3 regions of the Streptosporangium becharense genome follow, and region 2 is predicted to be linked to each of the others. Evidence: predicted binding sites of a transcription regulator. Region 2 holds the regulator's gene; each other region holds the start of a gene.

Region 1 (10,123 bases), 4.2 Mb from region 2:
CGAGTCCTTCTGACGGCCCGTCCGGTCGTGGGTGCGCCGGGGCCGGCGTGCCCACCCCGCCGAAAATCTTGCTCTCAGCTAAACGTGGCCTTCACGCCGCCGCAGACGACCGTCGCTGTGGTAGGAAAAGGCAAACATGCACTTAGCGAGATGTGGTGGACATGGCCCCCGGGGAGGATCGGCACGATCACTCTCAAGCGCGCCTCAAGAGCCGTCTGCGCGCCGTCATGGCGTCCCTGGGATCGACCAGGACCCGCGCCTTCCTCAGGCTGCTGACGTCGATCGGCACCAGTAAGACCCAGGAGACGCTCAAACTCCTGCCGTTCGTCGTGATGGCCGTGGTGGCCTTCATCGACTTCGCCTCCGGTCCCACGGCCGGGCTCCTCCCCCTCCTCGCCCTCGGTCCCGCCTTCGCCAGTGTCGCCTGCGGGCTGGCCCGCACCACGGCGGTGGGCGTCATCGCGCTCGCGCTGTGCGTCGTGCTCGGCGTCTACAACGACATCCTCTGGTCTCCGCGCACCAACATCACGATGATCGCCATTCTCGGCGTCACGGTGGCCAGCGTGCTGGCCAGCGCCGGCCGGCTCCGCCACGAGCGGCAGCTCGCCGACGTGCGCTCGGTGGCCGAGGCCGCCCAGCGGGTGCTGCTGCGGCCGGTGCCGCGCCGGGCGGGACCCGAGATCGGCGTGGCCGTCTCCTACACCTCCGCCACCGCCGAGGCCCGGATCGGCGGCGACCTGTACGAGGTCGTCACCACTCCGCACGGGGTGCGGGTCATCGTGGGGGATGTCCAGGGCAAGGGCCTGGAGGCGGTGGAGACCGCCGCGGTGGTGCTCGGCGCCTTCCGCGAGGCGGCCCACGACGAGCGCAGGCTCCAGGGGGTCGTGGCACGGCTGGAGAACGCCCTGACCCGGGAGCTGTCGGGCGAGCAGTTCGTGACCGCCGTGCTGGCCGAGATCAACGGCGGATCGACGATCACGGTCATCAACTGCGGCCACCCGCCGCCCATGGTGCTCGACGCCGAGGGCGGACGCTGGTTCGCCGAGCCGCCGGACGAGGCGCTGCCGCTGGGGATGGGGTCGCTGAAGGCGGTGGACCCGGTGCCCTACATCGTGCCGTTCGAACCCGGCGACCAGGTGCTCTTCTACACCGACGGGGTCATCGAGGCCCGCGACGGGAGCGGGCGGTTCTACCCGCTGGCGACGAGAGCGCATCTGCTGAGCGGGGACGACCCGCAGGGCTCGCTCGACGCGCTCCGCGCGGACCTGCTGCGCCACGTGGGACGGCCGCTGGGCGACGACGCGGCCATGCTGCTGCTGCGCCACCGGGCGGCGCGCGAGAGCTCCTCGGCCGCCTGAGATGGGCGGGAACGTCGGCAGGAGAGCCGGCCGGGGGCTCCGCCCGGCGGCCGACGGGGGCGGACTGTCCCGCGGTAACCGCCCGGCGGCCGACGGGCGGTCCGATGACCGGCGGGGGACTGTTCGGCCGGGGAGCTATCCGGCGAGGGGGACGCGGGCCGGTAGCATCGGCTGGGCGGGCACGCCGAGCATCGTCTCCACCTCGGTGACGAAGCGCTCGGCCTCGGAGATGAGCTCCTCGGCGTCTCGCGGAGAGATCACCCGGGTGACCCCGGCCTCGGCCGAGGCCCGCTTGGCGGCGCTGGTCTCGAAGTAGGGCGCCCAGTCGGCCAGCCGGGGCTCGGCCTCCGGCAGCAGCTCCCAGGCGCTGCGCAGCCTGCGCCTGCGGCCCTGCATGGGACGTGGCCGCGCGGCCAGGACCGCCGCGGCAGCCCTGAGCGCCGCCATGTGCGCGGCGACGTAACGGGTGGCAGAGGTCTTGGCGGCGGCGGCCTCTTCAAGGCAGTCGCGCGCGTCGGCTAGATGCGCCCGCACCGTGGGTGACAGCCGGGGCCCACCTGAATCGCCGGGCCGAGGGGTCATGTGCTTCAGCCTCCTTGGTCGCAAGCGGCTCCCAGCGTTTTCGCCGGTGATACCACACTCGCAGACCTCACCGACAATTCGCCGGGCGGCCGGACGAGGAGCTTCCCCTCTCCCCGTCCGGCGTGACCCGGCCCGATCGCCGCCGCCGACGACGACGGGCCCGGTCTACCGCCCTGGACACGGGCCGCGAGCCCCGCGTCATTACATCGAACATAAATTCGATCACTAAAGGTGTCAAGTGAAACCACGAACAAAAGTTCGATCTCCCGGAGAACGAGAAAGCCCCGGGAGATAGAGATCTCCCGGGGCCTCGTCCGCGGCCGGCGCGGCTACCGGGCGAACCTGCCCCGTACGTGCACCGGAACACCCGTGCCGAGCAGGCCGGGAAGGACCTCCGCCACGTGCATCGGCAGCCGGACGCATCCGTGGGAGGCGGGTGTCAGGGGCACCGAGAGCGCGCCGTGGAAGGCGATGCCGCCGTTGAAGAAGATCGGGTTGTACAGCTGGCCCAGATAGGAGCGGTGCCAGCCGTCGCGGCGCCAGGTCGTCTTGTAGTCACCCGTCGGCGTGCGGGCGTCGCCGCAGAACCTCTGGGTCTTCCCCTCCCAGGTGGCCGTCTCGCAGTAGGGGATCCCGCTGCCGGAGGAGGTGTGACTGACCAGCTTCACCGCGCCGCCGACGTAGAGGACCATCACCTGCGTGGCGAGGTTCACCTCCACCCGGGTCGGCTTGCCGCCCGGGACGAGCACCTTCGGGGCCCGCGGCGTCTCCAGTGCGTCCCAGGTCCTGCGCGCCACGGTGCTGGTCGGCGTGATGCCGTTGACCTTCTGGAAGGCCCAGACCGCCGCCAGGGTCGCCCCGCCGTAGTTGCCGTCGATCCGGCCCGGCGCGTAGCCGAGCTCGGCCAGGCGGGTCTGGAGCGTCTTCACCGCCGAACCCTTCGCCCCGAGCTTGAGCGTCTTGCCGGGAGCGGCGAACAGGGACGCTTCGGCCTGCGTGTCCGCCTGTCCCGCGACGGCCGTCGCCGCCGGTGCCGTGGCCGGCGTCACGGCCTGGGCGGCGGTGGCGCCCGCCGTGGAGAGCAGCACCGCTCCGGCCGTCATCAGCGCGGCCGCCCCGAGTCGCCGTCCACCTCTCACCTTGCACCAACTCCTCGTATCGCTAGCGATCGGATCAGGACGGACCCCCGCGTCCGCCGCGGTTCACGGGGCGGCGATCGGCGGTCAATCTGTTTAGAGTGGCCACGTGCCAGAAAAGTTTCATCCCAACGTCGAGAGGGTCGCCGCGGTCCTGCGGGAGCACGGCGTCCCCGGGGAGATCGTGGTCTTCTCGGAGGCCACACCCACCGCCGCCGCGGCGGCCGCCCAGCTCGGCTGCGAGGTCGGCGCCATCGCCAACAGCCTGGTGTTCGACGCCGACGGCGAGCCGCTCCTGGTGCTGACCAGCGGAGCCCATCGGGTGAACACCGACCTGGTCGCCGGGGCCGTCGGCGCGGCGAAGGTGCGGCGGGCGAGCCCTGACTTCGTCCGCGCGGCCACCGGCCAGGTCATCGGCGGTGTGGGCCCGGTCGGCCATCCCTCCCCGATCCGGACCCTGGTCGACACCTGGCTGGGCAAGCACGAGGTGGTCTGGGCCGCCGCCGGTCACCCGCACACGGTCTTCCCCACGTCCTTCGACGAGCTCGTCCGCCTCACCGGGGGCACCCCCGTCGAGGTCGAGTGACGCCGGTCGCCGCCGTGCGCCGCCGCCCGCCGCACCCGCCGTCACGGCGCGGCGGGCGGCGGACGCGGCTACCGAAAACCCTGCCAAAAATCCCATAAAAAACGCTGAACGTCGCTTTCATACCTCCTACTGACCGGCAAGATGTCTGTTTTGCTAGGGTGCGACGCGTGATCGGACTGCGACGGATCGACCCCGATGAGTTCACCCTCCGGCTGGACGCGGTCCTCGACGTCTACGTGGCGGCGATGAACCCGCCCGCCGACCAGATCGCCGGCCGCAAGGTCATCATGGGCAACCACGCCGCCAACCCCGGGTTCGCGTGCCTGTTCGCCGAACGCTCCGACGGCACGCCGGTGGGCGTCGCCTACGGCTTCCACGGCGTCCCGGGGCAGTGGTGGCACGACGTGGTCAGCCGGGCCCTCGCGGAGCAGAACGGCGAGGCGAGCGCCCGCGGGTGGCTGGGCGACGCGCTGGAACTCGCCGAGATCCACGTGCACCCCGACTACCAGGGCAAGGGCATCGGCCGCAGGCTGGTGCGGGGCCTGTGCGCGGACCGCGCGGAGCGCACCGCCGTGCTGTCGACCCGTGACCGGCCCACCGCGGCCCGGCACCTCTACCGCAGCATCGGCTTCGTCGACCTGCTCACCCGGTTCGTCTTCCCCGGCGGCTACGAGCACTACGCGATCCTGGGCACCGTGCTGCCGCTGCGCGACTGAGCCGGCGGCGCACCGGTGGGCGGCGGGGGCACTCGCACTCCGGGCCGCCCTCCTCGACGGCGGACGGCCCGGCGGGACGGCCGGCGACGGGCGGCTTGGAGCGCGCCGGAACGCTCAGGCGGGCAGCGAGGCCGCGCTCGGCACGGGGTCGAGCGCCTGGAAGACCTCGCGGGTCGCGCTGGAGCGGTTGAAGGTGATGAAGTGGATGCCGGGAGCGCCCTCGTCGAGCAGGGTCTGGCAGAGCTCGGCGGCGTGCTCGATGCCCAGCCTGCGCACCGCGGCGGGATCGTCGGCGACGGCCTCGAACCTGGCGGCCACCTCGGGCGGGAACGGCGCGCCGGAGAGCTGCTCGGACCGGGCGATCGTGCTCAGCTGCGTGACGGGCATGATGCCGGGGATGATCGGGGTGTCGCAGCCCCTGGCCGCCACCCGGTCGCGCAGCCGCAGGTAGTCGTCCGCGCGGAAGAACATCTGCGTGATCGCGTAGTCGGCGCCCGCGCGGCACTTGCGCACGAAGTACTCGGTGTCGGACTCGACCGAGGCCGACCTCGGGTGCTTGTACGGGAAGGCGGCCACGCCCACGCAGAAGTCGCCCGCCTGGCGGATCAGCCGGACCAGGTCCTCGGCGTACAGGACGCCCTCGGGGTGGCGCACCCACTCGCCCGTCACGTCACCGGGCGGGTCGCCCCGCACGGCGAGGATGTTGCGCACGCCCGCCCCGGCGAACCGGCCGACCAGGTGGCGCAGCTCGCGGACGGAGTGGTTGACGGCGGTGAAGTGGGCGACCGGGGTCAGCGTGGTCTCATGGGCGATGCGCTCCACGATGTCGACCGTGCGGTCGCGGGTGCTGCCGCCGGCACCGTAGGTGACGGACACGAAGGTGGGGTGCAGCGCCTCCAGCTCACGGACGGCGCGCCAGAGCTGCCGCTCCCCCTCGTCGGTCTTCGGGGGGAAGAACTCGAAGGAGAACGACCGGGCACCGGCGGCGAGAAGCTCGCGGACGGTGGGAACGCGATCGGGGAGAACGGACGGGCGACCCAGAGCCATGGGTCCAGGGTACTGGTCTCATCGCGCGGATGGCCGTTCCCCCACGGCCGGATACCCGGGCAGGTTCTCCTGACTTCGGAGGAATCGGGTAGAAACAAAGATTGTCCGTATGCTTCACGAGCTGCGTCACGTTACGTAATGCAACGCCCCATATGCCAAGGTTGTTCAGACTTTCGAGAAATCCGCCGGACGGCGCCATGCCGCGTTCCCTGCCCAGGGCCGAGGCCCGGGGTCTCCACGCTCAAGGAGATTCGATGATCGCTTCTGTAGCCGCGCTCGACCTCATCCGCACCGAGGTCGAGCGTTCTCTCCGGCGGTTCGTCGACCGGCAGCGTCCTCAGGTGGGTGCCCCGGAGCTGGCGCCCGTGGTCGCCGCGGCGGAGGACTTCCTGTCGGGCGGCAAGCGGCTACGGCCCGCCTTCTGCTACTGGGGCTGGCGTGGCGCTGGCGGCGACGCGGACGATCCGGCGATCTTCGCCGCCGCCGCGTCGCTGGAGCTGCTGCAGGCCAGCGCCTTGGTGCACGACGACGTGATGGACGCCAGCGACCTGCGCCGGGGCATGCCCTCGGCGCACCGCAGGTTCGAGGAGTTGCACAGGAAGGCCGGTTGGCGCGGGTCCGCCGAACAGTTCGGCGAGGGGGCGGCCATCCTGCTCGGCAACCTGATGCTGATCTGGTCCGGTGAGATGTGGCGGACCAGCGGGCTGCGTCCGGCCTCGCTGGAGGCGGCCCAGCAGGTCTACGACGACATGCGCACCGAGCTGATGTGCGGCCAGTACCTGGACCTGCTGGAGCAGGCGCACGGCGAGAACACCTTCGACAGCGCGCTGCGCGTGGCGTTGTTCAAGAGCGGCAAGTACTCCGTGGAGCAGCCGCTGCGGCTCGGCCTCGTGCTCGCCGCACAGGGCAGGCGGCCGTGGATCGACCGGCTCTGCGAGGACTACGGGCGGTGCGTGGGCATCGCCTTCCAGCTCCGCGACGACGTCCTCGGGGTCTTCGGCGATCCGGAGGAGACCGGCAAGCCGGCGGGCGACGACCTGCGGGAGGGCAAGCGGACGATGCTCATCGCCCGCACGCTCGCCGCAGCCTCCCCCGAGCAGGCCGCGGTGGTGCGCGACACGCTCGGCGACCCGGAGCTGGACGCCGCCGGGGTCGACCGGCTGCGGCAGATCATCGAGGAGACCGGCGCCCTCGCGGCGTGCGAGGAGATGATCAAGGCTTATCTGGAGGAGGCGCTCGTCTCGCTGGAGGGCTCCCCGATCGCGGACGACGCCCGGGCGGCCCTGGCCGGCCTGGCCGTGGCCGCGACCTCGCGCCGCACCTGACCGGCCGGCCGGCCGCGAGCGGGGCGGAGTACGACACCGCGGATCCACCGGGACACCCGGGACATGGCGGGACATGGCGGGGTCCGGGCGGCCGGAGGGGCCGCCCGGACGCGGGTCAGGCGGCGGCCAGGCGCCGTTTGAACTCCTCGGCCGCCGATTTGGGGTCGTCGGCCTCGGTGATGGCCCGTACGACGACGACCCGTCGCACGCCGTAGGAGATGACCTCGTCCAGGTTGGCGAGGTCGATGCCGCCGATGCCGAACCAGGGTCGGCCGGTCGGCAACGCGGCGGCGTGTCTGAGCAGGTCGGGGCCGGGTGCGGCCCGGCCGGGCTTGGTGGGCGTGGGCCAGATCGGGCCGCAGCAGAAGTAGTCGACGCCGGGCTCGACGGCCGCGGCGGACGCCTCCTCGGGGGCGTGAGTGGAACGCCCGATGAGGATGTCGTCGCCGAGCAGGTCGCGCGCGACGGCCACCGGCAGGTCGTCCTGGCCGAGGTGGAGCACGTCGGGGCGGACCGCGTACGCGATGTCCGCCCGGTCGTTCACGGCCAGGAGCGCGCCGTGCCGGTCGCAGGCCTCGCGGAAGACGGACAGCAGCTCCAGTTCCTGCCGCGCCTCCAGGCCCTTCTCCCGGAGCTGGACGATGTCGACCCCGCCCGAGAGGGCGGCGTCGAGGAAGTCGGCCAGGTCGCCCCGCTCACGCCGCCCGTCGGTGCACAGGTACAGCCGCGCGTCAGAAAGCGAGGGCCTGGGCACGTCTCTTGACCTCCGTGTGGCGGCCCGCGCGGATCGCGTCGACCGGCGAACCCGGCAGGGTGTCGTCCGGGGTGAAGAGCCAGCGGAGGGCCTCGACGTCGTCGTATCCGGCGTCGAGCAGCACGGTGAGGGTGCCGGGCAGCCCCTTGACGACATCGCCTCCGGCGATGAACGCCGCGGGCACCTGTGGCCCCCCACCGTCCCTGCGTACCCCGATGAGCTTGTGGTCCTTGAGAAGTTGCTTTGCGCGACCGGTGCTGAGGTTGAGCCTGGCGGCCACCTCGGTGAGGGTGAGCCACTCGCCCACCAGCTGGTCGGTCTCCCGGTCGATCTGCGCAACAGAAAGCGTCACGAACCCACCACTACCACATCACGCCCCGTACCAAACACCTGGCAGCGGGGTCAGACCGGCGTGCAGTCGCGCAACGGCACCGCGGGATCGGCCAGGCGGCCGGTGTCGAGCCGCTGGCCGCTCTCGATGAGACGGCGCCCCTGGAGCAGGTCGCGGGGGCGGTTGACCGCCAGGACGGCGGCGAGCCGGTCGTCGCCGGTCACCCAGCACACCGCCCACCTGGCCTTCCCCGGGGCCGCCGGGTCGCCGCGCACGACCATGCGGGCACCGTCGTGGTCACCGGCGTACTGGACCATGTTCCCGAACTGCTCGGACCAGAAGTAGGGGACCGGGTCGTAGACCGCGGCCGCGCCCATCAAGGTGGCCACGGCCACCTCGGGGGCGCTCAGCGCGGTGTCCCAGTGCTCGACGCGCAGGCGGCGGCCGTAACGGCGTGACCACCAGGCGGCGCAGTCTCCGGCGGCGACGACGTCCGGCAGCGAGGTGCGCAGGTGCTCGTCGGTGACGACCCCGTTGTCCAGCCGGATGCCGGAGCCGGCCAGCCAGTCGGTGGCGGGACGTACGCCCACGCCGGTGACGACCACCTCGGCCTCGATCACGGAGCCGTCGGCCAGGGTGACGCCGCCCTGGTCGACGGAGGCGACCAGGGAACCCAGGAGCAGGTCGACGCCCGCCTCCGCGTACCAGGGGACGGTGTGCGCGCCGACCTGGCCGAGCGCGGCGGCGAGCGGCGCGGCGGCGGCTTCGACGACGGTCACGGCGCAGCCCGCCCTGCGCGCGGCGGTGGCCACCTCGGCGCCGATCCAGCCGGCGCCGATGATCACGACCGAGGTTCCCGCGGTGAGCAGGGAGCGCAGTTCGAGCGCGTCGTCGATGGTGCGCAGGACGTGCTGGGGGCCGTCGCCGCGCAGCCGGACCGGCCGCGCGCCGGTGGCGATCACCAGGCCGTCGTAGGCCAGTTCGCCCTCCGTGGTCTCGACCACACCGGAGTGCAGCCCCTTGGCGACCACGCCGGGACGGAAGTCGACCTCGAGCGCGTCGAGGTCGGAGTCGACGATCGTGGAGTCGGTCTCCCTGAGCAGCACGCCCTTGGACAGGGGCGGGCGGTCGTAGGGACGGTGCCGCTCCTCACCGATCATCGTGATCGTGCCGCCGAACCCGCGGGCCCGTAAGGCTTCGACGCTGCGCACACCGGCGAGGCCGGCCCCAACCACCACGACATGATTCACACTTCACGACGATAAGCGCCAGCGGGTACCTCCTACCAACGGTCGTTGGTAACGAAAACGGTATTTAGCTCACATCCCACGCGCTAGGTGCGGTACGCGAGCCCTTAGGGTGGAGGAGGAAGACGCGCGGGAGCCCGGATACGCACCGGGCTGAGAGGAGGGCTGCGGGCGCGAGGACCCCAGCGGACCACCGGTGTGCCGGAGACCGCGCCGCGCGAGCGCGCGGCCGGGACGGTATCGGGACGGGACGCGGGATCCGGGCGAGACCGCGGGCGAGCCCTCGACCGCCAGGAACCTGATCCGGGTCATACCGGCGAAGGGAGCGGAGTACGCATGGCACATCATTTCGACGTCCTCGTCATCGGCGGGGGCGTGATCGGACTGTCGGTCGCCTGGCGCGCGGCCGGACGCGGCCTGCGGGTCGCGGTGGCGGACCCCGAGCCGGGCACCGGGGCCTCGCACGCGGCGGCGGGCATGCTGGCGCCGGTCAGCGAGGTCACCTACACCGAGGAACCGCTGCTCCGGCTGGGCCTGGCCTCCCTGGAGCGGTGGCCCGCCTTCGCCGCGGAGCTCGCCGAGGCGAGCGGGCACGACGTCGACTACCGCACCGAGGGGACCCTCGACGTCGCCTTCGGCTCCGACGACCTGGCCGCGCTGGACGACCTGGCCGTCTTCGTCGCCAAGCTGGGGCTGCCCGCCGAACGCCTGACCGGCCGCGAGTGCCGCCGCCTCGAACCCATGCTCGCCCCCGCCGTCCGCGGCGGCATGCTGGCCGGCAAAGACGCCTGGGTCGACCCCAGGAGGGTCGTCGTGGCCCTGCTGTCCGCGCTGGAGCGCGCCGGGGGCACCCTGCTCCGGACCCGTGTCACCGGGGCGGTCACGACGGCGGGCACCGTCACCGGGGTGAGGCTGGAGACCGGCGAGACCGTCGGCGCCGACCGGGTCGTGCTGGCGGCCGGCGCGTGGTCGGCGACCCTGGACGGACTGCCCCCCGAGGCGCTGCCCCCGGTGCGTCCCGTCAAGGGCCAGATCATGCGG
Region 2 (10,123 bases):
GCCCTGCAAGCCTCCGACAACCGGCTGTCAAGTGATGTGGCGCACAGTGGGCCCAAGGAAAAGGGGGCAGGAAATGCGACGTATCAGGATCAGCCATACGAGCCCGCGCCGTCCGGCCCGGCCGACCGAGGTGGATCTGCGGACACCGGCGGGCCGCCGACTTCCCTATTGATCGTCTCTTTACACCAGCTTTATGGGTGGATCTGTAGATATTTCATATAACGGAACCATCACGCCGGGGGGCTCAATGAAGAGACTTGTGGTTGTGCCACCGTATGTCGCGCGGCTCAAGACCAGGGACATCCGTTCCGCGGCGCGTCACGGGCGGAACAGGGGGGGCGGCGAGGCGAAGGTCGTCGACCTGCGCGCCTACGCCGGGCGGAACGTCGTGCGGTTCCCACGTCCGGGCGGGCCCACGTCCGCCGCCTGACGATCTTCCGGAAAGACCCGCCTCGCGGGTCTTTCCGCATTTCCCGGCCGGTACATCCCCGGCCGGCCGGACCGCCGCGGGACCGCACGTCGGCCGCTACGGGACCGCGCACGGATCGCCGCAGGCCGGCACGCCGACCGCGGCGGGGCCGCACACCAAGTGCGGCGGGGCCGCACACCAAGTGCGGCGGGGCCGCACACCAAGTGCGGCGGGGCCGCACACCGGCTGCGGCGGGGTCGCCGCCCGGCTTCCGTGTCGGCCGGTTCGTCACCGCGAGGCCCGCACCTGATTGAATGCCGACCCATGACCGATCTGTCCTCAACGGAGCGCACCCGGCACCGGCGCTTCTCCGAGAAGGGCCGCACCGACCGGGCCGCCCTCCACGAGGTGCTGCGCGCCGGATTCGTCTGCCACCTGGGCGTGGTCGTCGACGGCGTGCCCATGGTGGTTCCCACGGTGTACGGCTTCGACGTCGACCATCTCTACGTGCACGGCTCAGTGGCCAGCAGGAGCATGACCGGCGGCGGACCCACCGGACGGCGACCGACCGCGGAGATGGGGACGGTCTGCGTGACGGTCACCCATGTGGACGGCCTGGTGCTGGCCAGGTCGGTGTTCGAGCACGGGGTCAACTACCGCTCCGCCATGATCTATAGCGAGCCCCGGAGACTGGAGGGCGAGGAGAAGCTGGAAGGGCTGCGGATCCTGACCGAGCAGGCGGCCCCCGGCCAGTGGGACTACGCCAGACGGCCCAGCCGCAAGGAGTTGGCGGCGACGACCGTCCTCGCGATCCCCCTGGCCGAGGCGTCGGTCAAGGTGAGTTCGGGCCCGCCCGACGACGGCGACGGGCCCGACGCCGAGCTGGGACTGTGGGCCGGCGTGCTGCCGCTGGCCACCACCTGGCTTCCCCCGGTGCCCGACCCGCTGCTGCCGGAGGGGACCGCGCTCCCCGGCCACATCGCCGGACGCGCGGGCACACCGCTCACCTGACACGACGGTGCGGGCCCCGATCCCGGCGCTCGCGGGCTCCGCGGGATCCGGGCGGCAGGCGATCCCGCCGGGCCGTACGGATGACTCACCCGGTCGAACCGTGCGGGCGGTTCACCCGGCCAGGCCGTACGGACGGTTCATCCGATCGAACCGTGCGGACGGTTCACCCGGTCGGGTCGCCCGGTGCGAACAGGTCGACGCCGTTGCCGTCCGGGTCGTGGACCAGAGCGTACCGCTGCCCCCAGAACGCGTCCCACGGTTCCCTGACCCCTTCGTACCCCAGGGAGACCAGCTCCCGGTACGCCTCGTCCACCTCGGCGGGGGTGTCGAACCGGAACGCCAGCGAGACGCCCTGCCCGCTGCCGGGCTCCCAGTCGGGGTGGAACGAGCGGATCGTCTCGACCGTGTCCCAGGCGATCCGGAGCCCGCCGGGCAGGGTGGCCTCGACGTGCGGCCGGCCGTCGGCCTCGGGCGGCACCTCAAGGCCGAGCAGCCGGTAGAAGGCCAGCGAGCGGCCCATGTCCTCCACGACGATGCCGATGACGTCCAGCTGGGCTTTCATGGCAGATATCTCCGATCGGAACGCGAACGGTGGGATGTCACGGTTGACGGGAGCGGACGGCGTGAAACGCGCCCCCTGCCCGTACGGCCCAACCTAGTCACGCCTCCTGCCGCGGTCTTGTAGGAAACGGACACCCGCCGCCCGAGACTCTCCGCACGATCCCTCGCGCCCGCCTTGACGGAAACGACGCGAGAACGGCCACGGGGGATCCGGAACGACTCCGGACCCCCCGCTGATGAGAACCGTCAGGCGTTATGCGATCCTCTCCGCCCCACCGGACATCTCAGCCGATGAGGCATCGTGCACATCTCAGCTGCAGCCGCTGGTGGAGCCGCAGCCCTCGCAGACGTAGCAGCTGCCGGCCGGACGCATCTTGGTGCCGCAGGTCATGCAGAGCGGCGCGTCGGCGGTGCGGCCCTGGTGGGACTCCAGAGAGCCGGGCTGCCGCGGCGCCTCCACGGCGACGGTCGCGGACCGGGGCTGCGGCTGAGGCTGAGGCTGCTCCTCGATCGGCGCCGAGGTGGCGAGCTCGGCGATGACCTCGTCGGTGTTGGCCGGGGCAGGGTCCTCGCCGCGCTGCTGGGCGGCACGCTCGGAGGCGGAGAAGATGCCGAGGGCCGCGCGCTCCTCATACGGCAGGTGGTCCAGGGCCAGGCGGCGGAAGATGTAGTCCATCACCGAGGCGGCCATGCGGATGTCCGGGTCGTCGGTCATGCCGGCCGGGTCGAAGCGCATGTTGACGAACTTGCCGACGTAGGTCTCCAGCGGCACGCCGTACTGCAGGCCGATGGAGATGGCCACCGAGAAGGCGTCCATGACGCCCGCGAGCGTGGAGCCCTGCTTGGACATCTTCAGGAACACCTCGCCCAGGCCGTCGTCGGGGTAGGACGAGGCGGTCATGTAACCCTTCGCGCCGCCCACGGTGAAGCGGGTGGTGGTGCTGGGGCGCTGGTTGGGCATGCGACGGCGGGTCGGGCGGCTGATCTCCACGACCTGGATCGCGGGCTCGGCGGAGACCGCCTGCTCCGCGACCTGCTCCCCGGCCTTCTCCTCGGTCTTCTTGCCGGCCGCGGAGAGCGGCTGGCCGACCTTGCAGTTGTCGCGGTAGACCGCCAGGGCCTTCAGGCCGAGCTTCCAGCCCTCCAGGTAGACCTGCTCGATGTCCTCGATCGTCGCGGACTCGGGCAGGTTGACCGTCTTGGAGATGGCGCCGGACAGGAACGGCTGGACCGCCGCCATCATGCGGACGTGGCCCATGGGTGCGATCGCGCGCTCACCCATGGCGCAGTCGAACACCTCGTAGTGCTCGGCCCGCAGGCCGGGGGCGTCGACGACGTGGCCGTGCTCGGCGATGTACTCGACGATCGCCTCGACCTGCTCCTCCTGGTACCCGAGGCGGCGCAGGGCACGCGGGATCGTCTGGTTGACGATCTGCATGGAGCCGCCGCCGACGAGCTTCTTGAACTTGACCAGGGCGAGGTCGGGCTCGATGCCGGTGGTGTCGCAGTCCATCATCAGGCCGATGGTGCCGGTCGGGGCGAGCAGCGAGGCCTGCGCGTTGCGGTAGCCGTTCCGCTCGCCGAGCCGCAGGCACTCGGCCCACTGCTTGGTGGCCTCACGGTGGATGGACTCGTCCATCGCCTCGAAGGTGGGCAGGACGTCGTTGGCGTCGCTGTGCTTGCGCATGACCCGCTTGTGGGCCTCGGCGTTGCGGGCGTACCCCTCGTACGGCCCGACGACCGCGGCGAGCTCGGCGCTGCGCCGGTAGGAGGCGCCGGTCATCAGCGAGGTGATGGCGCCGGCGATGGCACGGCCGCCGTCGGAGTCGTAGGCGTGGCCGGTGGCCATGAGCAGCGCACCCAGGTTGGCGTAGCCGATGCCGAGCTGGCGGTAGGCCCGGGTGGTCTGGTCGATCTTCTCGGTCGGGAAGTCGGCGAAGGTGATGGAGACGTCCATCGCGGTGATGATCAGCTCTGTGATCTTCACGAAGCTCTCGACGTCGAAGGAGTCGTCGTCCCTGAGGAACTTCAGCAGGTTGATGCTCGCCAGGTTGCACGAGGAGTTGTCCAGGTGCATGTACTCCGAGCAGGGGTTGCTGGCGGTGATGCGGCCGGTCTCCGGGCTGGTGTGCCAGTCGTTGATCGTGTCGTCGTACTGGACGCCGGGGTCGGCGCACTCCCAGGCGGCCTTGGCCATCTTGCGGAACAGGCCCTTGGCGTCGACCTTCTCGAGGATCTCACCGGTGAGGCGGGCACGCAGACCGAAGTCTCCGCCCTGCTCCACTGCGCGCATGAACTCGTCGGAGACGCGCACGGAGTTGTTGGCGTTCTGGTACTGGACGGAGACGATGTCCTTGCCGCCCAGGTCCATGTCGAACCCGGCGTCACGGAGAGCGCGGACCTTGTCCTCCTCGCGCGCCTTGGTCTCGATGAACTCCTCGATGTCGGGGTGGTCGACGTCCAGGACGACCATCTTGGCGGCGCGACGGGTGGCGCCGCCCGACTTGATCGTGCCCGCCGAGGCGTCGGCCCCGCGCATGAAGGAGACCGGGCCGCTGGCCGTGCCACCGCTGGAGAGCAGTTCCTTGGAGGAGCGGATCCGGGAGAGGTTGACGCCGGAACCCGACCCCCCCTTGAAGATCACACCCTCTTCCTTGTACCAGTCGAGGATGGACTCCATCGTGTCGTCGACCGACAGGATGAAGCAGGCGCTGACCTGTTGCGGCGAGGCGGTGCCGACGTTGAACCAGACCGGCGAGTTGAAGCTGAAGACCTGGTTGACCAGGGCGTGCTTGAGCTCGTGGTCGAAGATCTCGGCGTCCTCGTCGGTCGCGAAGTAACCCTCCTCGACCGCGGTGCGCGTGTAGACGCCCACGACGCGGTCGACGAGCTGCTTGAGACTCCACTCGCGCTGTGGGGTGCCGACCGCGCCGCGGAAGTACTTCGTCGTCACGATGTTGGCGGCGTTGACCGACCACGACTCGGGGAACTCGACCCCGCGCTGCTCGAAGTTGATCGAACCGTCGCGCCAGTTGGTCATGACGACGTCACGGCGCTCCCATGACACCTGGTCGTAGGGATGCACACCCGGCGTGGTGAAGATGCGCTTCATCTTCAAGCCCTTGCGCACCCGCTTGCCGCCACGTGAAACTGCGCCACTGACGGTCTCCGTCATGACTTCCCCCTCCCGGGGCCCCGTAGAACCCTCGAATCGGACCACATCAACGCGCCGCTTCACCCCCGGCGCCCGGGGTTTGCATTCAGTCCTGCTTTTCGGAGCGCTCCGCACGGAGCTGCTTGATCTCCGCCTCGAAGTCGGCCAGGGTCTCGAACCCCCGGTAGACGGAGGCGAAGCGCAGGTAGGCCACCTCGTCCAGTTCGCGGAGCGGGCCCAGGATCGCCAGCCCGACCTCGTGGGCGGGGATCTCCGCGCACCCGGTCGCCCGGATGCTCTCCTCGACCCGCTGGCCCAGCTGGGCCAGGGAGTCCTCACCCACCGGCCGGCCCTGGCAGGCCCGCCGGACGCCCGCGATCACCTTCTCCCGGGAGAACGGCTCAGTCACGCCGCTGCGCTTGCTCACCATGAGCAGGACGGTCTCCTGTGTGGTGAACCTGCGTCCGCACTCCGGGCACGTGCGTCGACGCCGGATGGCGCCACCGTCATCAGTGGACCGGCTGTCGATGACCCGTGTATCCGGATGACGACAGAACGGACAATGCACGCGCGCCGCCTCCTTGACCTGCCGAGCGGCTCACTCGTCTCCCCTGCCCCACAGCATGCGCGCCGGGACGCTCGCGCGCGCCCCCCGAATAGTCGAGATGCGGTAATAGAAACACAATTTGTGGTGCAGTGCCTTGATTAAGCCACTAGATGTTGTGGTCCAACCGTAGAAGTGCGCGACCATGAACGCAAGTTGGCCGGGCCCCGCCACGCGAAGTGGCTGATCAGCACAGGCGCCCCGGCGTGTCGCCCGCGCATCTCACGTCGCGGCCGTCTCCGATGTCGCCCGAAGCCCCATGAGCACCTCGCCCACCCGCCTCCGACACCCCCGGCCGCCTCCCGGCGGGCCTCCGGACGCCCTTCCGGGAACCCTTCTCCCAGAATGCTCCGCGGGTCCGTGGGCACGCCCGGCGCCTGCGGAGGCGTTCCCGCGGGCCTCATGAGACGGACGTGCGGCCCGCCCGGCAAGACTCCGGACACCCCCCGCGACGGGCCGCCCCGGGGGCCACCCGGCATCCAGGGGACACCTCCGGGAGTCAGGCCCCGTCCGCGCCTCGCGGAACGCCCGGCGGAGCGGGACGCCCTCGGACACACACCGGGCGACCGCCCGGGACACCGGCACCGCGACGGCACAGCACCGACACGGCGACGGGCCCCTCACACCCGAGCCCGGGACGGGCGACCCCTGGGATCGCGGAGACTCCTGGGATCCTAGAGACTTTCACGACCGCCCGCGGACGGCACCCCGGGAAGAACCGCTCCGCCGGCCCGGACGGCGCCGATCGACATGGGGCCGTTCACACAGAGCCGACCGGCCACGCGGAGCCGTCACGCACGGAACCGGCCGGCCACACGAAGCCGGACGCTCGCACAGGAGCCGGTCGGTCACACGGAGCCGATTGGCCACATGGAGCCGGTCGATCGCACGCAGAGCCAGAGGATTCCGAAGGCGAGCAGCACGACCACCGCCGCCACGGTGGCCTTCCCCCGGCGGGTCAACCGGAGCGGCGGACGGGCGGAGCCGCGAACGGGGCCGCGAACAGAGCCCCGCGTGCGCTCCGGCGCGGGACGCCGCCCGGGAGGGAGCGGCCCGCGGCCCGCGCCACGTGACGGCCGCGGGTTGCGTCCGCCCCGGCCCGGACGCGCCTCGGCGCCGCCCGAGGAGCCCCGCGCGGACCCGGAAGCCCCGCGGCTCGGCACGGAAGGCGACCGGACCCCGGCGATCTTGACAACCCCGGCCGTCCCGGCGACCTTGGCGGCCCTGGAGGCCTTGGTGGCGCCAGCGGATTCGGCGGATTCGCCGGGCCCGGTGGCTCGGCGCGCACCCCCCGGGGCCCTGCGAGCCGGAGATGCGGGCCGGCGTACCTCCGGCCTCGGCGGCGGGACCAGCCGGAGATGCGGCACCTCCGGCGGGGACGGCACCCCCTGAGGTCGTGGCGCCTCACCGGGACGCCACCCGTTACGCACTCCTGCCGCGGCCCTGGATCGCCGTGGTGTCGCGGTCGGCTTCACGATGGCCCCCCATCCCCTCGACCTGGCCGAACACATGTCGAAGAAAGATCGGTGAATCGAACACGATGTCGATCGAACTCCCGTACGATGTTGTACACCACGACGTCGCCGATTTCGAGGACATTCGAACATCTGTTTGAGTATGATCTTCGACCGCGATACGGTCGCTGCGTGCGACGCATCAGATACAGACCGGGAGGCGAGGAGTTCGTATGAGCGAACGCAACGAGAACGGTTCGGCCGCCGACGACCTGGCGGTTCGCAGGCGTGACTCCCTCGGCCTCACCCCCAGGCAGCGGAAGATCCTTGAGGTGATCCGCGACTCCGTGCAGCAGCGGGGCTACCCGCCGTCCATGCGCGAGATCGGTGAGGCGGTCCAGCTCACCAGCACCTCCAGCGTGTCGCACCAGCTGACGGCGTTGCAGCGCAAGGGCTACCTGCGGCGCGACCCGCACCGCCCGCGCGCGCTGGAGGTCCGCCTTCCCGGCGAGCCCGTGCTGTGGGTCGACCCCGACTCCAACAACGAGGACGAGACGCCGGTCAGCCGCCCGACCGCCGCGTACGTCCCGCTGGTGGGCCGGATCGCCGCCGGTGGGCCCATCCTCGCCGAGGAGAGCATCGAGGACGTGTTCGCCCTGCCCAAGCAGCTCGTGGGCGAGGGCACTCTCTTCCTGCTCCAGGTGAGCGGTGACTCGATGATCGAAGCGGCCATCGCCGACGGAGACTGGGTGGTCGTGCGCCAGCAGCCGGTGGCCGACAACGGCGACGTGGTCGCGGCGATGATCGACGGCGAGGCCACGGTCAAGACCTTCAAGCGCAAGGACGGCCATGTCTGGCTGGTCCCGCACAACCCCAACTACGACCCGATCCCGGGTGACGAGGCCACCGTCCTCGGCAAGGTCGTGGCGGTGCTGCGCAAACTCTGAGACGCCGCGCTTCAGGAGCGGATCCCCACCACCGGGGGACCCGCTCCTTTTTGCGTCACCGCTTCCCGCACATCGTTCCCCGCACGCCTCTTCGCGCACGTCGCTCTCCGAGCGCCGCTCTCCGCGTGCCGTGCCGGGCGCCCATGCCCCTCGCGGTCCGGGACGGCTCCCGGTGGACCCGCACGCTCCCGGCGGGCCGTCCCCGGGGCTCCCGTGGAGGGACGCCCCGGGAGACCGCTACGGAACGATGTTGACCAGCTTCGGCGCGCGGACGATGACCTTGCGCGGCGTGCCGGACAGGAACGCCTTGACCTTCTCCGAGGCCAGCGCCAGCGCCTCCAGGTCGGCGTCCGAGATCTCCGGGGAGACCTCCAGCCGGTCGCGCACCTTGCCCGCGACCTGGACGACGCAGATGAGGGACTCCTGAACCAGCAGGGCCGGGTCGGCGACCGGCCAGCCGGCCCCGGCGACCGAGGCGGGGTGCCCCAGCCGCTCCCATCCTTCCTCCGCCGTGTACGGCGCGACCAGCGACAGCATGACCGCCAGCGCCTCGGCGGCCTCCCGGACCGCCGGGTCGGCGGCGCCGGGCCCGGAGTCGATCGCCCGGCGGGCCGCACTCGTCAGCTCCATCATGCGGGCCACCGCGACATTGAAGCGGTAGGAGTCGACCAGCTTGGTGACCTCGTCGACGGTCCGGTGGACGATCTTGCGCAGCTCCGGGTCGCCGCCGGCGAAGTCGGCTCCCGGCGCGGAGGCGGCACCGGCCTCGGCCATGACGCGGAACGCTCGGGCCAGGAACTTCTGCGAGGCGGCCGGCGACAGGTCCGCCCAGTCGATGTCGTCCTCCGGCGGGCCGGCGAACACCATCGTCAGCCGGACGGCGTCGACACCGTAGGCGTCGATCTGCTGGCCCAGGTCGACGCCGTTGCCCAGCGACTTCGACATCGCCTTGCCCTGGTTGATCACCTGCCCCTGGTTCAGCAGGCGGGTGAAGGGCTCGGTGAAGTCGACCATCCCCATGTCGTGCAGGACCTTGGTGAAGAACCGTGAGTACAGCAGGTGCAGCACCGCGTGCTCGACGCCGCCGACATACTGGTCGACCGGGCCCCACTGGCGGAGCTTCTCCACGTCGAACGGGCCGTCGGAGTAGTCGGGGTCGACGTAACGCAGGAAATACCACGACGAGTCGACGAAGGTGTCCATGGTGTCGGTGTCACGCTGCGCGGAGCCGCCGCACTTGGGACAGGAGACGTTGACCCACTCCCCGGCCGAGGCCAGCGGGGAGACGCCCTTGGGAGACAGGGCCTCGCCGCGCAGGTCGGGCAGGGTGACGGGCAGCTGGTCGTCCGGGACGGGGACCTCTCCGCAGTCGAGACAGTGGATGATCGGGATGGGGCAACCCCAGAAGCGCTGGCGGGACAGCAGCCAGTCGCGCAGGCGGAAGTTGACCGCCGCCTTGCCGGTGCCGCGCTCGCCCAGCACCTCGATGATCTTCCGGATCGCGTCGGCCTTGCTCAGGCCGTCCAGGGGGCCGGAGTTGACCAGCGCGCCGTCGCCGGGGGTGGCCACGCCGGTCTCGCCGGGGTCGGCCAGGCCGGTGTGCACCACGACCCGCACCGGCAGGTCGAAGGCGCGGGCGAAGTCGAGGTCGCGCTGGTCGTGCGCGGGCACGGCCATGATGGCGCCGTGGCCGTAGTCGGACAGCACGTAGTCGGCCGCCCAGACCGGCATCCGCTCACCGTTGACCGGGTTGACGGCGTAGCGGCCCAGGAAGACACCGGTCTTCTTCTTCTCGGTGGACAGGCGGTCGATGTCGGACAGCTTCGCCACCTCCGCGCGGTACGCCTCGAACGCGGCGCGCTGCTCCTCTGCGACGATCTCCTCGGCCAGCGGCGCGTCCGGGGCGACCACGAAGAAGGTGGCGCCGTACAGGGTGTCGGGGCGGGTGGTGTAGACGGTGACCGGCTCGTCGCGGCCCTCGAT
Region 3 (10,123 bases), 4.7 Mb from region 2:
CCCGCCGCCCGCGGGCAAGCCGCAGGCGGGGGCCGCTGAGCCGAGCGCGGCCCCGACCCCGACGCCCGAGCCCACCCACCCGTTCACCGGGCTCCCCGGCGCCGCCCGCAGACCGGTACTGGCGGTGAAGATCGAGAACACCTCGGCGGGCAAGCCGCAGCTCGGTCTCCGAAGCGCCGACATCGTCTACGTCGAGCAGGTCGAGGCGGGCCTGACCCGGCTGATGGCGATCTTCTCCTCGAAGATCCCCGCCAAGATCGGCCCGGTCCGCAGCGCCCGCATCTCCGACCTGCACATCGTGCCGCAGTTCGGCAAGCCCGCCTTCGCCTACTCGGGTGCGCAGACCAAGATGCTGCCCATCATCGCGCAGGCGTCGCTCTTCGACGTCTCCGACAGCCGGGCGCCGGGTGCGTACTTCCGCCAGCCGGGCCGGGTCGCCCCGTACAACCTGTTCGCCAACACCCGGCAGCTGCTGGCCAAGGCGCCGAGCGCGAGCAAGGCCAAGGACGTCGGCTTCACCTTCGGCGACGCCCCCGAGGGCGGGGTGCCGAGGAAGGCGTACACCGTCAAGTACCCCGCCGCCCGCTTCACCTTCGCCTGGTCGCAGGCGGCCGGGAAGTGGCTCATCTGGCAGGACGGCGAGAAGGACATGGCCGCCGAGGGCGGCCAGCTCGGCGCCCCCACCATCGTGGTGCAGTACACCAAGACCGAGCGCTCGCAGTTCCACGACAAGAACCAGAGCTACACCCCGCTGGTGCACACCACGGGGGAGGGGAACGCGATCGTGCTCCGCGACGGGCAGGCTTTCAAGGCCAGGTGGTCGCGCGAGAAGGAGGAGGACGGCACCGTCTTCACCACCCCCGGCGGGGAGCCGATGAACTTCGCCCCCGGCCAGGTCTGGGTGGTCCTGGCCTCCCGCAAACCGGTCATCCCCTGACACGCGAGCCGTACATCATGTCCAACAAGAAGGTCCAAGAGCGACAAGGTGGCGTGTGAGGGCACGGGCCGCCCAGCACCTACCATGGGAGGCGTGGTGGCCGTCCCTCCGTGGCGGCCCGTGATCCGCAACCAGCCGTCGTGAGGTAGAGACCCGTGTCCAGCAGCACGCCCGAAGTCACCGAGACCGCCGTCACCGGAACCGCCCGGGTGAAGCGCGGCATGGCAGAGATGCTCAAGGGCGGCGTCATCATGGACGTCGTCACCCCCGAGCAGGCCAAGATCGCCGAAGACGCCGGCGCCGTCGCCGTCATGGCGCTGGAGCGCGTCCCGGCCGACATCCGCGCTCAGGGCGGGGTCTCCCGGATGAGCGACCCCGACATGATCGACGGCATCATCGAGGCCGTGTCCATCCCGGTGATGGCCAAGGCCCGCATCGGCCACTTCGTCGAGGCCCAGGTCCTGCAGGCGCTGGGCGTCGACTACATCGACGAGTCCGAGGTGCTCACCCCGGCCGACTACGCCAACCACATCGACAAGTGGCGCTTCACGGTGCCCTTCGTCTGCGGCGCGACCAACCTGGGCGAGGCGCTGCGCCGCATCACCGAGGGTGCGGCCATGATCCGTTCCAAGGGTGAGGCCGGCACCGGCGACGTCTCCAACGCCACCACGCACATGCGCAAGATCTGGGGTGAGATCAAGCGCCTGACCTCGCTGCCCGAGGACGAGCTGTACGTCGCGGCCAAGGAGCTCCAGGCCCCGTACGAGCTGGTCGCCGAGGTCGCCAAGACCGGCAAGCTGCCGGTCGTGCTGTTCACCGCCGGCGGCATCGCCACCCCGGCCGACGCCGCGATGATGATGCAGCTCGGCGCCGAGGGCGTCTTCGTCGGCTCGGGCATCTTCAAGTCCGGCAACCCGGCCCAGCGCGCCGCGGCGATCGTCAAGGCCACCACCTTCTACGACGACCCCGACGTGATCGCCAAGGTCTCCCGCGGCCTGGGCGAGGCCATGGTGGGCATCAACGTCGACGACATCCCGGTCCCGCACCGCCTGGCCGAGCGCGGCTGGTAGCGGGTCCCGCCGCCGGCCGGGGGTCTCGCGCACCCGGCCCGGCGGCCCCGCGGGCCCGGCGGAGGCGATCCGCCCGCCCGCTTCCCGGCCCGCCCGGTCCACCCGGCCGGCCCGCCTGGCCCGCCCGTCTGCGGTCGCCCGGCCGACCCGCGGTCGCCCGCCCGTCCGCCCGGAGCGGCCCGAAGCTCGACCGCTGCTTGAGCTGGTTTGGGGCGATCTGTGAAGTGGCCATACGCTGAAGGGGCATTCCGAGTTCGTCGAGAGGACCACCGGTGACCGTCGCCCCCACGATCGGCGTTTTCGCCCTGCAAGGAGACGTGCGGGAGCACGTGCGCTCTCTGGAGGCGGTGGGCGCCGTAGCGGTGCCCGTGCGGCGTCCCGCCGAGCTGGAGGCCGTCGACGGGCTGGTCATCCCGGGGGGCGAGTCGACCACGATGTGGAAGCTCGCCGAGACGTTCGAGCTGCTGGAGCCGCTCCGGATGCGGATCAAGGCCGGCATGCCCGCCTACGGCTCCTGCGCCGGCATGATCATGCTGGCCGACCGCATCGAGGGCGGCATCGAGGGCCAGCGGACGGTCGGCGGCATCGACATGGTCGTCCGCCGCAACGCGTTCGGCCGCCAGGTCGACTCGTTCGAGGCCGACATCGACTTCGCGGGCCGCGGGGACATGCGCGCGGTGTTCATCCGCGCCCCGTGGGTGGAATCGGTGGGTCCGGAGGTCGAAGTGCTGGCCCGGGCCGAACCTGGGGATAGGATCGTCGCGGTCCGTCAGGGACCGCTGCTCGCCACGTCCTTCCACCCGGAGCTTACCGGGGATGTCGGTGTGCATTCATATTTTGCTGAGATGGTGAGGGAGCTCTAGGCGATGTCCGGCCACTCCAAATGGGCGACGACGAAGCACAAGAAGGCGGCGCTCGACTCCAAGCGCGGCAAGCTGTTCGCCAAGCTCATCAAGAACATCGAGGTCGCGGCCAGGACGGGCGGCCCCGATCCGGACGGGAACCCGACGCTGTACGACGCCATCACCAAGGCGCGTAAGAGTTCCGTCCCGCTCGACAACATCGAGCGCGCCCGCAAGCGCGGCGGCGGCCTGGAGGCCGGCGGCGCCGACTGGCAGACCATCATGTACGAGGGGTACGCCCCCGGCGGCGTCGCGGTGCTGATCGAGTGTCTCACCGACAACCGCAACCGCGCGGCCTCCGAGGTCCGCGTCGCGCTGACCCGCAACGGCGGCTCGCTGGCAGACCCGGGCTCGGTCTCCTACATGTTCAACCGCAAGGGCGTGGTGATCGTCCCCAAGGGGACCCTGTCCGAGGACGACGTGCTGACCGCGGTCCTCGACGCGGGTGCCGAGGAGGTCAACGACCTGGGTGACCAGTTCGAGGTCGTCTCCGAGGCGTCCGACCTCGTCCCGGTCCGCAAGGCCCTGCAGGACGCCGGGATCGACTACGACTCGGCCGAGTCCAGCTTCCTGCCGACGCTGAACGTCCCCCTCGACGAGGACGGCGCCCGTAAGGTCTTCAAGCTGATCGACGCCCTGGAGGACAGCGACGACGTGCAGAACGTCTGGGCCAACTTCGACGTCTCCGACGACGTCATGGAGAAGCTCGACGCCTGATCGTCCGGGTGATGCCCGCCCCCTCGCCGGGGCGGGTGTCACGCGTTGGGGGACCGTTCACTGTTCTGTCGGGCTTCGGCATACTCTGCGAGGTTTGTCCATCGGGTCAGGGGCATATCACGCGGACGATGGGTAACCCTGATCTGATCTTCGTAGTCGCGGGCTGTGCCGCCCTGCTCGCCGCCGTGCTGCCCAGGCTGCTCAACCGGCGGCCCTTCTCACTGCCGCTCGCCTGCCTGCTCGGCGGGCTGCTGATCTACTTCCTGCCCCTGGACCTGCCCACCCCCGATCCGGTGGCCCACCGGGGCCTGGTCGAGCACGTCACCGAGATCTGCGTGCTGATCTCGCTCATGGGTGCGGGGCTCGCCATCAACCGGCCCTTCGGCCGGCGCGACTGGTCCTCCACCTGGCGCCTGCTGGGCCTGACGCTCCCGTTGACCGTCGCCGCCGTGGCCGCCGTGGCGTACGGGCTGCTCGGCTGGCCGCTGGCGGCCGCGCTCCTGCTGGGCGCTGTGCTCGCCCCCACCGACCCGGTGCTCGCCTCCGACGTGCAGGTCGGCGAGCCCGTCGACTCCGAGGAGGACGACGACGAGGTGCGCTTCACGCTCACCTCCGAGGCCGGCCTCAACGACGGCCTGGCCTTCCCGCTGGTGTACGGCGCCATCGCGCTGGCCCTGAGCGGGGGTGCCGGTTGGATCGGCGAGTGGGCGCTGGTCGACCTGCTCTACCGGTGCGCGGCCGGAGTGGTGTGCGGGCTGCTGATGGGCCGGCTGCTGGGCAGGATGTTCTTCCACGCCCGGCCCGCCAACCTGCGCCTGGCCGAGCACCGCGACGGCTTCGTGGCGCTGGCGGCGACGTTCCTGGCCTACGGCGTCACCGAGCTGGTGCACGGGTACGGGTTCATCGCGGTGTTCGTCACGGCGTGCAGCATCAGGGCCGCCGAGCGGACCCACGGTTACAACAACGTGCTCCACGGCTTCATCGAGCAGATCGAGCGGTTGTTCACCGCCTGGCTGATCGTCCTGCTCGGCGGGTTCATCGCGCTGGGCGGCCTGTCCGCCCTCACCTGGCGGGGGGTGGCGGCGGCCTTCCTGCTGCTCCTCGTCATCCGTCCGCTGACCGCGTGGTTGGCCGCACTGGGCGGCCCGGCCGGCCCCCGCGAGCGCATCGCCACGGCGTTCTTCGGCATCCGCGGCATCGGGTCGCTGTTCTACCTCGCCTACGCCCTCGGCCAGGCCGACTTCGGGGTGCCCGCCGAGGAGCTCTGGGCGGTGGTCGCCTTCACGGTCCTGGCCTCCCTCGTGGTGCACGGCATCTCGGCCTCGCCGGTGATGAACCGCCTGGACCGTCTGCGCGTCCGCGTCGGACGGGAACGGGACGAGGAGCCCGCGGCCCAGCATCTCTGACCGGGTGCGGCGGGCGGGCACCGGATAAGGATTCGCCCCGGCCGCGCGTCATCCCTATGTTGGGCGACTGTGCAGATACGTGAACTGACCGTGGACGACATCGACGCGGTGTACGACAATCGCCGGCGCGCCTTCGGGCCTCTGTCCGAGGGGGACGCCGAGACCTGGCGGGAACTGGTCCTCCCCGCCCTCGCCGCGGGGAGGTACCTCGGTGTCGTCGACGGTTCCCGGCTGGTCGCGACGAGCAGGATCAACGACCTCACCCAGTGGTGGCACGGCAGGCCGATCTCCATGGGCGGGGTCGCCTCGGTGACGGTCGCGCCCGAGGACCGCGGGCGCGGCGTCGGCCGGATGATCATGAGTGCCGTTCTCGACCGCTGCGCCGAGCTCGGCCACCCCGTCTCGGCGCTCTACCCGGCCACCACCCACCTCTACCGCTCCCTCGGCTGGGAGCACGCCGGCGCCATGCACCGGATCACCCTGCGGGCCGAGGCGCTGCGCACGATCAGGTCCACCGAGCGGGTCGAGGTCCGCAGGATGGGCCCCGGCGACGCGGCCGAGGTGATCGCCATCATCGGCCGGATCCACGGCGCCTCCCGGGCCTCCGGGCCCGTCTGCTGGGACGAGGAGGCCTGGCGCCTGTGGCTGGCCGACGAGAAGGACTTCCTCTACCTCGCCGACGACGGGTTCGTCGTCTACCGCTGGGACGACGGCGACATCGAGGTCGAAACGCTCATGGCCGGCTCCGAGGCCACCGCCCGGGCCCTGTGGTCGATGGTCGGATCCTCCTCCTCCATCGCCGAGTCGGTCCACGCCATCGTGGCCCCCGACGACCCGGTCCTCTGGCTGATCGGCGAACGCTCCAAGGAGCAGGTCAAGCAGACCCGCTGGATGCTCCGCGTCGTCGACCTGCCGGCCGCCGTCGCCGGGCGCGGCTTCCCCGCGGGCGTCGCCCTCGACGCCGTCGTCCGGGTCGACGACCCTCAGCGTCCCGGCAACTCCGGTCTCTGGCACCTGTCGGCCGCCGACGGCACCGGTGCCGCCAAGCCCGCCGAAGGGTACCCGGGGGACGTCCCCGTCCTCACCGCCGGCGGCCTGTCGGCCCTGTACGCCGGAGTCCCGGTGGCCACGCTGCGCCTGACCGGGCTCCTGTCCGGCCCGGCGGACGCCGACGAGGCCCTCGGCGCGGCCTTCCACGCCAGGCCGTACATGCTGGACTACTTCTGACCCGCCACGGGCGGGCCGATGCCGTGCGCCGCGTGCGCGCACGCGGTAGAGTCGGGCACCGAACAGATGTTCGGCGAGTGGAGGCGTGTCGGTGCGGGTGCCCGAGCTGCGGGTGATGGGGGTGGACCCCGGGCTGACCAGGTGCGGGCTCGGCGCCGTCGAAGGGCGGCCCGGGGCCCCCTTGCGGCTGGTCAAGGTCGGGGTGGTGCGCACTCCCGCCGACGACGCGATCGGGGCCAGGCTGGTGGCGATCGAGGCCGGCATCGAGCGCTGGCTCGACGAGGTCGAGCCCGACGCGGTGGCCGTGGAGCGGGTCTTCGCCCAGCACAACCTCCGGACGGTCATGGGCACCGCGCAGGCCTCGGCCGTGGCGATCCTGTGCGCCTCCCGCCGGGGCCTGCCGGTCGCGCTGCACACGCCGTCGGAGGTCAAGGCCGCGATCACCGGCAGTGGCACGGCCGACAAGCAGCAGGTCGGCACGATGGTGACCCGCCTGCTCCGGCTGGACGCCATGCCCAAGCCCGCCGACGCGGCCGACGCGCTCGCCCTGGCGATCTGCCACGTGTGGCGGGGCGGTGCCCAGAACCGGCTGGCCGAGGCCGCCGCCGAGGCCGCGGCCAGGGCGGGGGGCGGCACCGGCACGACCGCGGCGGCCTACTTCCGCGGGCGGGGCAGGGCCGCCGGATATTCGAGAGGAACCACGAATTGATCGCCTCGGTGCGAGGACAGGTGACCGCGGTCGCACCCGACGGCGCGGTCGTCGAGGTGGGCGGGGTGGGTGTGCTCGTGCACTGCACGCCGGGCACGCTGGCCACGCTCAGGGTGGGGGAGGAGGCCAGGCTGGCCACCTCCCTCGTGGTCCGCGAGGAGTCACTGACGCTGTACGGCTTCGCCACCGACGACGAGCGCGCGATCTTCGAGATGCTCCAGACGGCCAGCGGGGTCGGCCCCAAGGTCGCCCTGGCGATGCTCGCGGTGCACACGCCCAACGCCCTCCGGGTGGCCGTGGCCGCCGCCGACGTCAAGGCCCTGACCAGGGTGCCCGGGGTCGGGCCGAAGGGCGCCCAGCGCATCATCGTCGATCTCAAGGACAAGCTCGGCACACCCGAGGAGGCCGTCAGCGCCGCGCTCAACGGCCGTCCGGCCGTCCCCGCCTGGCGTGACCAGGTCCACTCCGGGCTGGTCGGCCTGGGCTACTCGGCGAAGGACGCCGACGAGGCGGTCGCCGCCGTCGCCCCGCAGGCCGACGCCGCGGTGGCCGAAGGCCGTGTCCCGCAGGTGGCCACGCTGCTCAAGGCGGCCCTGCGCGTGTTGAGCGTCCGTTGACCGGCTCCGTCGCGCGGGTGCGCGAAGACGCCGCGCCGCCCCGCCGTACGGTGTACCGGAAGGCGTGCGGGGAGACCCGCCGGGTGCGGTCCCTGCGCACGAGGGGAGGTGGACGGGTGTGAGCGAGCGCGATCTGGTGTCGCCGGACGCCGACGGCGACGAGAAGTCGATCGAGGCCGCGCTGCGGCCCCGGCGGCTGGAGGAGTTCATCGGCCAGGCCCGGGTGCGCGAGCAGCTCTCGCTGGTGCTGCAGAGCGCGCTGCGGCGTAACCGCCCGCCCGACCACGTGCTGATGAGCGGCGGCCCCGGGCTGGGCAAGACCACCCTCTCCATGATCATCGCAACCGAGCTGTCCGCGCCGATCCGGATCACCTCGGGTCCCGCGCTGGAGCGGGCGGGCGACCTGGCGGCGATCCTGTCGACGCTGTCGGAGGGCGAGGTCCTGTTCATCGACGAGATCCACCGGATGTCCAGACCCGCCGAGGAGATGCTCTACCTCGCGATGGAGGACTTCCGCGTCGACATCGTGGTGGGCAAGGGGCCGGGGGCGACCGCGATCCCGCTGGAGATCGCGCCGTTCACCCTCGTCGGGGCCACCACCCGGGCGGGCATGCTCCCCGCGCCGCTGCGTGACCGGTTCGGCTTCGTCGCGCACATGGACTTCTACACGGTCGGCGAGCTGGAGCAGGTGCTCCAGCGCTCCGCGCGCCTGCTGGGCGTCGCGCTCCCCGACGACGCCGCCCGCGAGATCGCCGGTCGCTCACGTGGCACGCCCCGCATCGCCAACCGGCTGCTGCGCCGGGTCCGCGACTTCGCCGAGGTGCGCGCGGACGGGATCGTCACCCGCGACATCGCCTCGGCCGCGCTCAACCTCTACGAGGTGGACGCCGAAGGGCTCGACCGGCTCGACCGCGCGGTCCTCGGGGCCCTGCTGCGCAAGTTCGGCGGCGGTCCCGTCGGGCTGTCGACGCTGGCGGTCGCCGTGGGCGAGGAACCGGAGACGGTCGAGGTGGTCGCCGAGCCGTTCCTGGTGCGGCAGGGCCTGCTGGCCCGCACCCCGCGCGGCCGGGTCGCCACCGCCGCGGCCTGGACGCACCTCGGCCTGACCCCGCCGCCGGACGCCTTCGGCGCCTCGTTCATGATCGATCTTGAGGATGACGGCGGGCAGGTCTAACGTTGGGATTCAGTGGGGAAGCCGTACAGAGTTGATCACAGATGAGTGACAACGGTATCGAAACGGGAACTTCCCCGTGCGCCGAATCGTGACCTCGTTGCCGCGCTTCTAACAGCTCGCCTAAACTCCGTGGCTTGGCTGGCTGTGTAGGCTGACGTGCTGAGCGGCGTGGCCCGTATACGACGTCCGGCGACGGCCGGTCATTCTCAAGAGAGGGAGCGGTCCAGTGGGCGGCAACTATTCGAGCCTCATCATGATCGCCCTTATGGTCGTGGTGTTCTATTTCCTGCTCATCCGGCCGCAGCGCAAGCGGCAGCAGGAGCAGATCCAGATGCAGAACAGCATCACGCCGGGCACCCGCGTCATGACCACGACGGGTCTCTTCGCGACGGTCGTGGCCATCGACGCCGACGACGTGATCCTGGAGGTCGCACCCGGCGTGGAGACCCGCTGGGTCAAGGCGGCCATCGGCCGCGTCGTGACCCCCGTCCCCGACGCGGAGGACGCTCCCGAGGCGTCCGACGACGTGGTGAAGACCGTCGAGCAGGGCGACGACCACGACTCGACGACCAGAAAGCCGTGATCAGGTTCACCACCGATCCCCTATAACCGAAAGAATCGACGACCAGTGGCCCGACCGACCAGCGGCCAGAGCAAACCGGGGCGCATGCTCCTGGTGCTTCTGGCGATCATTCTCGCCATGGGCGGGGCGATGTTCCTGAACAGGGCACTCACCCCCGAATATGGCCTCGACCTCGCCGGCGGCACGACCGTGACGCTGCAGCCCATCACGCCGAACGGGAGCGCTCCCTCGGAGGAGAGCCTCGACCTGGCGGTGAACATCATCCGCGACCGGGTGAACGGCAGCGGCATCTCCGACGCCGAGGTCGCCAAGGCCGGCGACAACATCGTCATCTCCGTCCCCGGGGTGGGCCAGGAGGAAGTCGTCAAGCTGGTCGGCACCACCGCGGAGCTGCGTTTCCGCCAGGTGCTGGCGATCGGGCCCGGGACCCCCACGCCCCCGGGCGAGCTGTCCACCCAGGCGCCGACCCCGACCCCCGCCGCGTCTCCCACCGCCTCCCCCACCTCGTCCGGCCGCCAGAAGGCCAAGGCGACCCCCACGCCGACCCGGCCCGCCCAGACCGCGGCGCCCGGCCCGAGCGGCTCGCCCGCCGGCCGGGCCCTGTCGTCGGCGCTCACCAACCCCAGCCCGGCCCCCTCGGCGACGCGGGGCGCCGACGCCTCTCCCTCTGCGAAGCCGCGCCGCAACACCCCCACGCCGACCGCGACGCCGAAGGCGACCGCCACCCCGGACGCCGGGGCCACCCCGGCGCCCGACCAGGCGGCCGAGAACGACCCGCTGG

What was found. Region 2 encodes LexA, which represses DNA repair genes until DNA is damaged. Its sites were predicted from a motif close to TCGAACANNTGTTCGA; they were not measured.
Region 1: a site for LexA is predicted at 2,187-2,202, ahead of F4562_RS07115 (SAV_6107 family HEPN domain-containing protein). Genes of this name have one in related genera too.
Region 3: a site for LexA is predicted at 6,318-6,333, ahead of ruvC (crossover junction endodeoxyribonuclease RuvC). Genes of this name have one in related genera too.

Annotation. Positions count from the first base shown of each region.
Region 1 is NZ_JACHMP010000001.1:1,666,998-1,677,120, forward strand. Features, by position in the region: gene bldD (transcriptional regulator BldD) at 1-13, shown strand, start outside; gene F4562_RS07110 (PP2C family protein-serine/threonine phosphatase) at 228-1,358, shown strand; gene F4562_RS07115 (SAV_6107 family HEPN domain-containing protein) at 1,494-1,940, opposite strand; gene F4562_RS07120 (L,D-transpeptidase family protein) at 2,270-3,079, opposite strand; gene F4562_RS07125 (YbaK/EbsC family protein) at 3,186-3,662, shown strand; gene F4562_RS07130 (GNAT family N-acetyltransferase) at 3,830-4,378, shown strand; gene metF (methylenetetrahydrofolate reductase [NAD(P)H]) at 4,493-5,425, opposite strand; gene F4562_RS07140 (polyprenyl synthetase family protein) at 5,680-6,750, shown strand; gene thiE (thiamine phosphate synthase) at 6,866-7,504, opposite strand; gene F4562_RS07150 (Rv2175c family DNA-binding protein) at 7,482-7,856, opposite strand; gene F4562_RS07155 (NAD(P)/FAD-dependent oxidoreductase) at 7,907-9,073, opposite strand; gene thiO (glycine oxidase ThiO) at 9,419-10,123, shown strand, end outside.
Region 2 is NZ_JACHMP010000001.1:5,898,652-5,908,774, reverse strand. Features, by position in the region: gene F4562_RS25980 (hypothetical protein) at 266-430, shown strand; gene F4562_RS25975 (pyridoxamine 5'-phosphate oxidase family protein) at 734-1,420, shown strand; gene F4562_RS25970 (VOC family protein) at 1,584-1,982, opposite strand; gene F4562_RS25965 (vitamin B12-dependent ribonucleotide reductase) at 2,292-5,156, opposite strand; gene nrdR (transcriptional regulator NrdR) at 5,242-5,703, opposite strand; gene lexA (transcriptional repressor LexA) at 7,427-8,140, shown strand; gene leuS (leucine--tRNA ligase) at 8,378-10,123, opposite strand, start outside.
Region 3 is NZ_JACHMP010000001.1:1,248,092-1,258,214, reverse strand. Features, by position in the region: gene F4562_RS05480 (DUF3048 domain-containing protein) at 1-937, shown strand, start outside; gene pdxS (pyridoxal 5'-phosphate synthase lyase subunit PdxS) at 1,093-2,007, shown strand; gene pdxT (pyridoxal 5'-phosphate synthase glutaminase subunit PdxT) at 2,280-2,870, shown strand; gene F4562_RS05465 (YebC/PmpR family DNA-binding transcriptional regulator) at 2,874-3,626, shown strand; gene F4562_RS05460 (cation:proton antiporter) at 3,755-5,032, shown strand; gene F4562_RS05455 (GNAT family N-acetyltransferase) at 5,102-6,259, shown strand; gene ruvC (crossover junction endodeoxyribonuclease RuvC) at 6,366-6,968, shown strand; gene ruvA (Holliday junction branch migration protein RuvA) at 6,965-7,585, shown strand; gene ruvB (Holliday junction branch migration DNA helicase RuvB) at 7,704-8,759, shown strand; gene yajC (preprotein translocase subunit YajC) at 8,986-9,342, shown strand; gene secD (protein translocase subunit SecD) at 9,427-10,123, shown strand, end outside.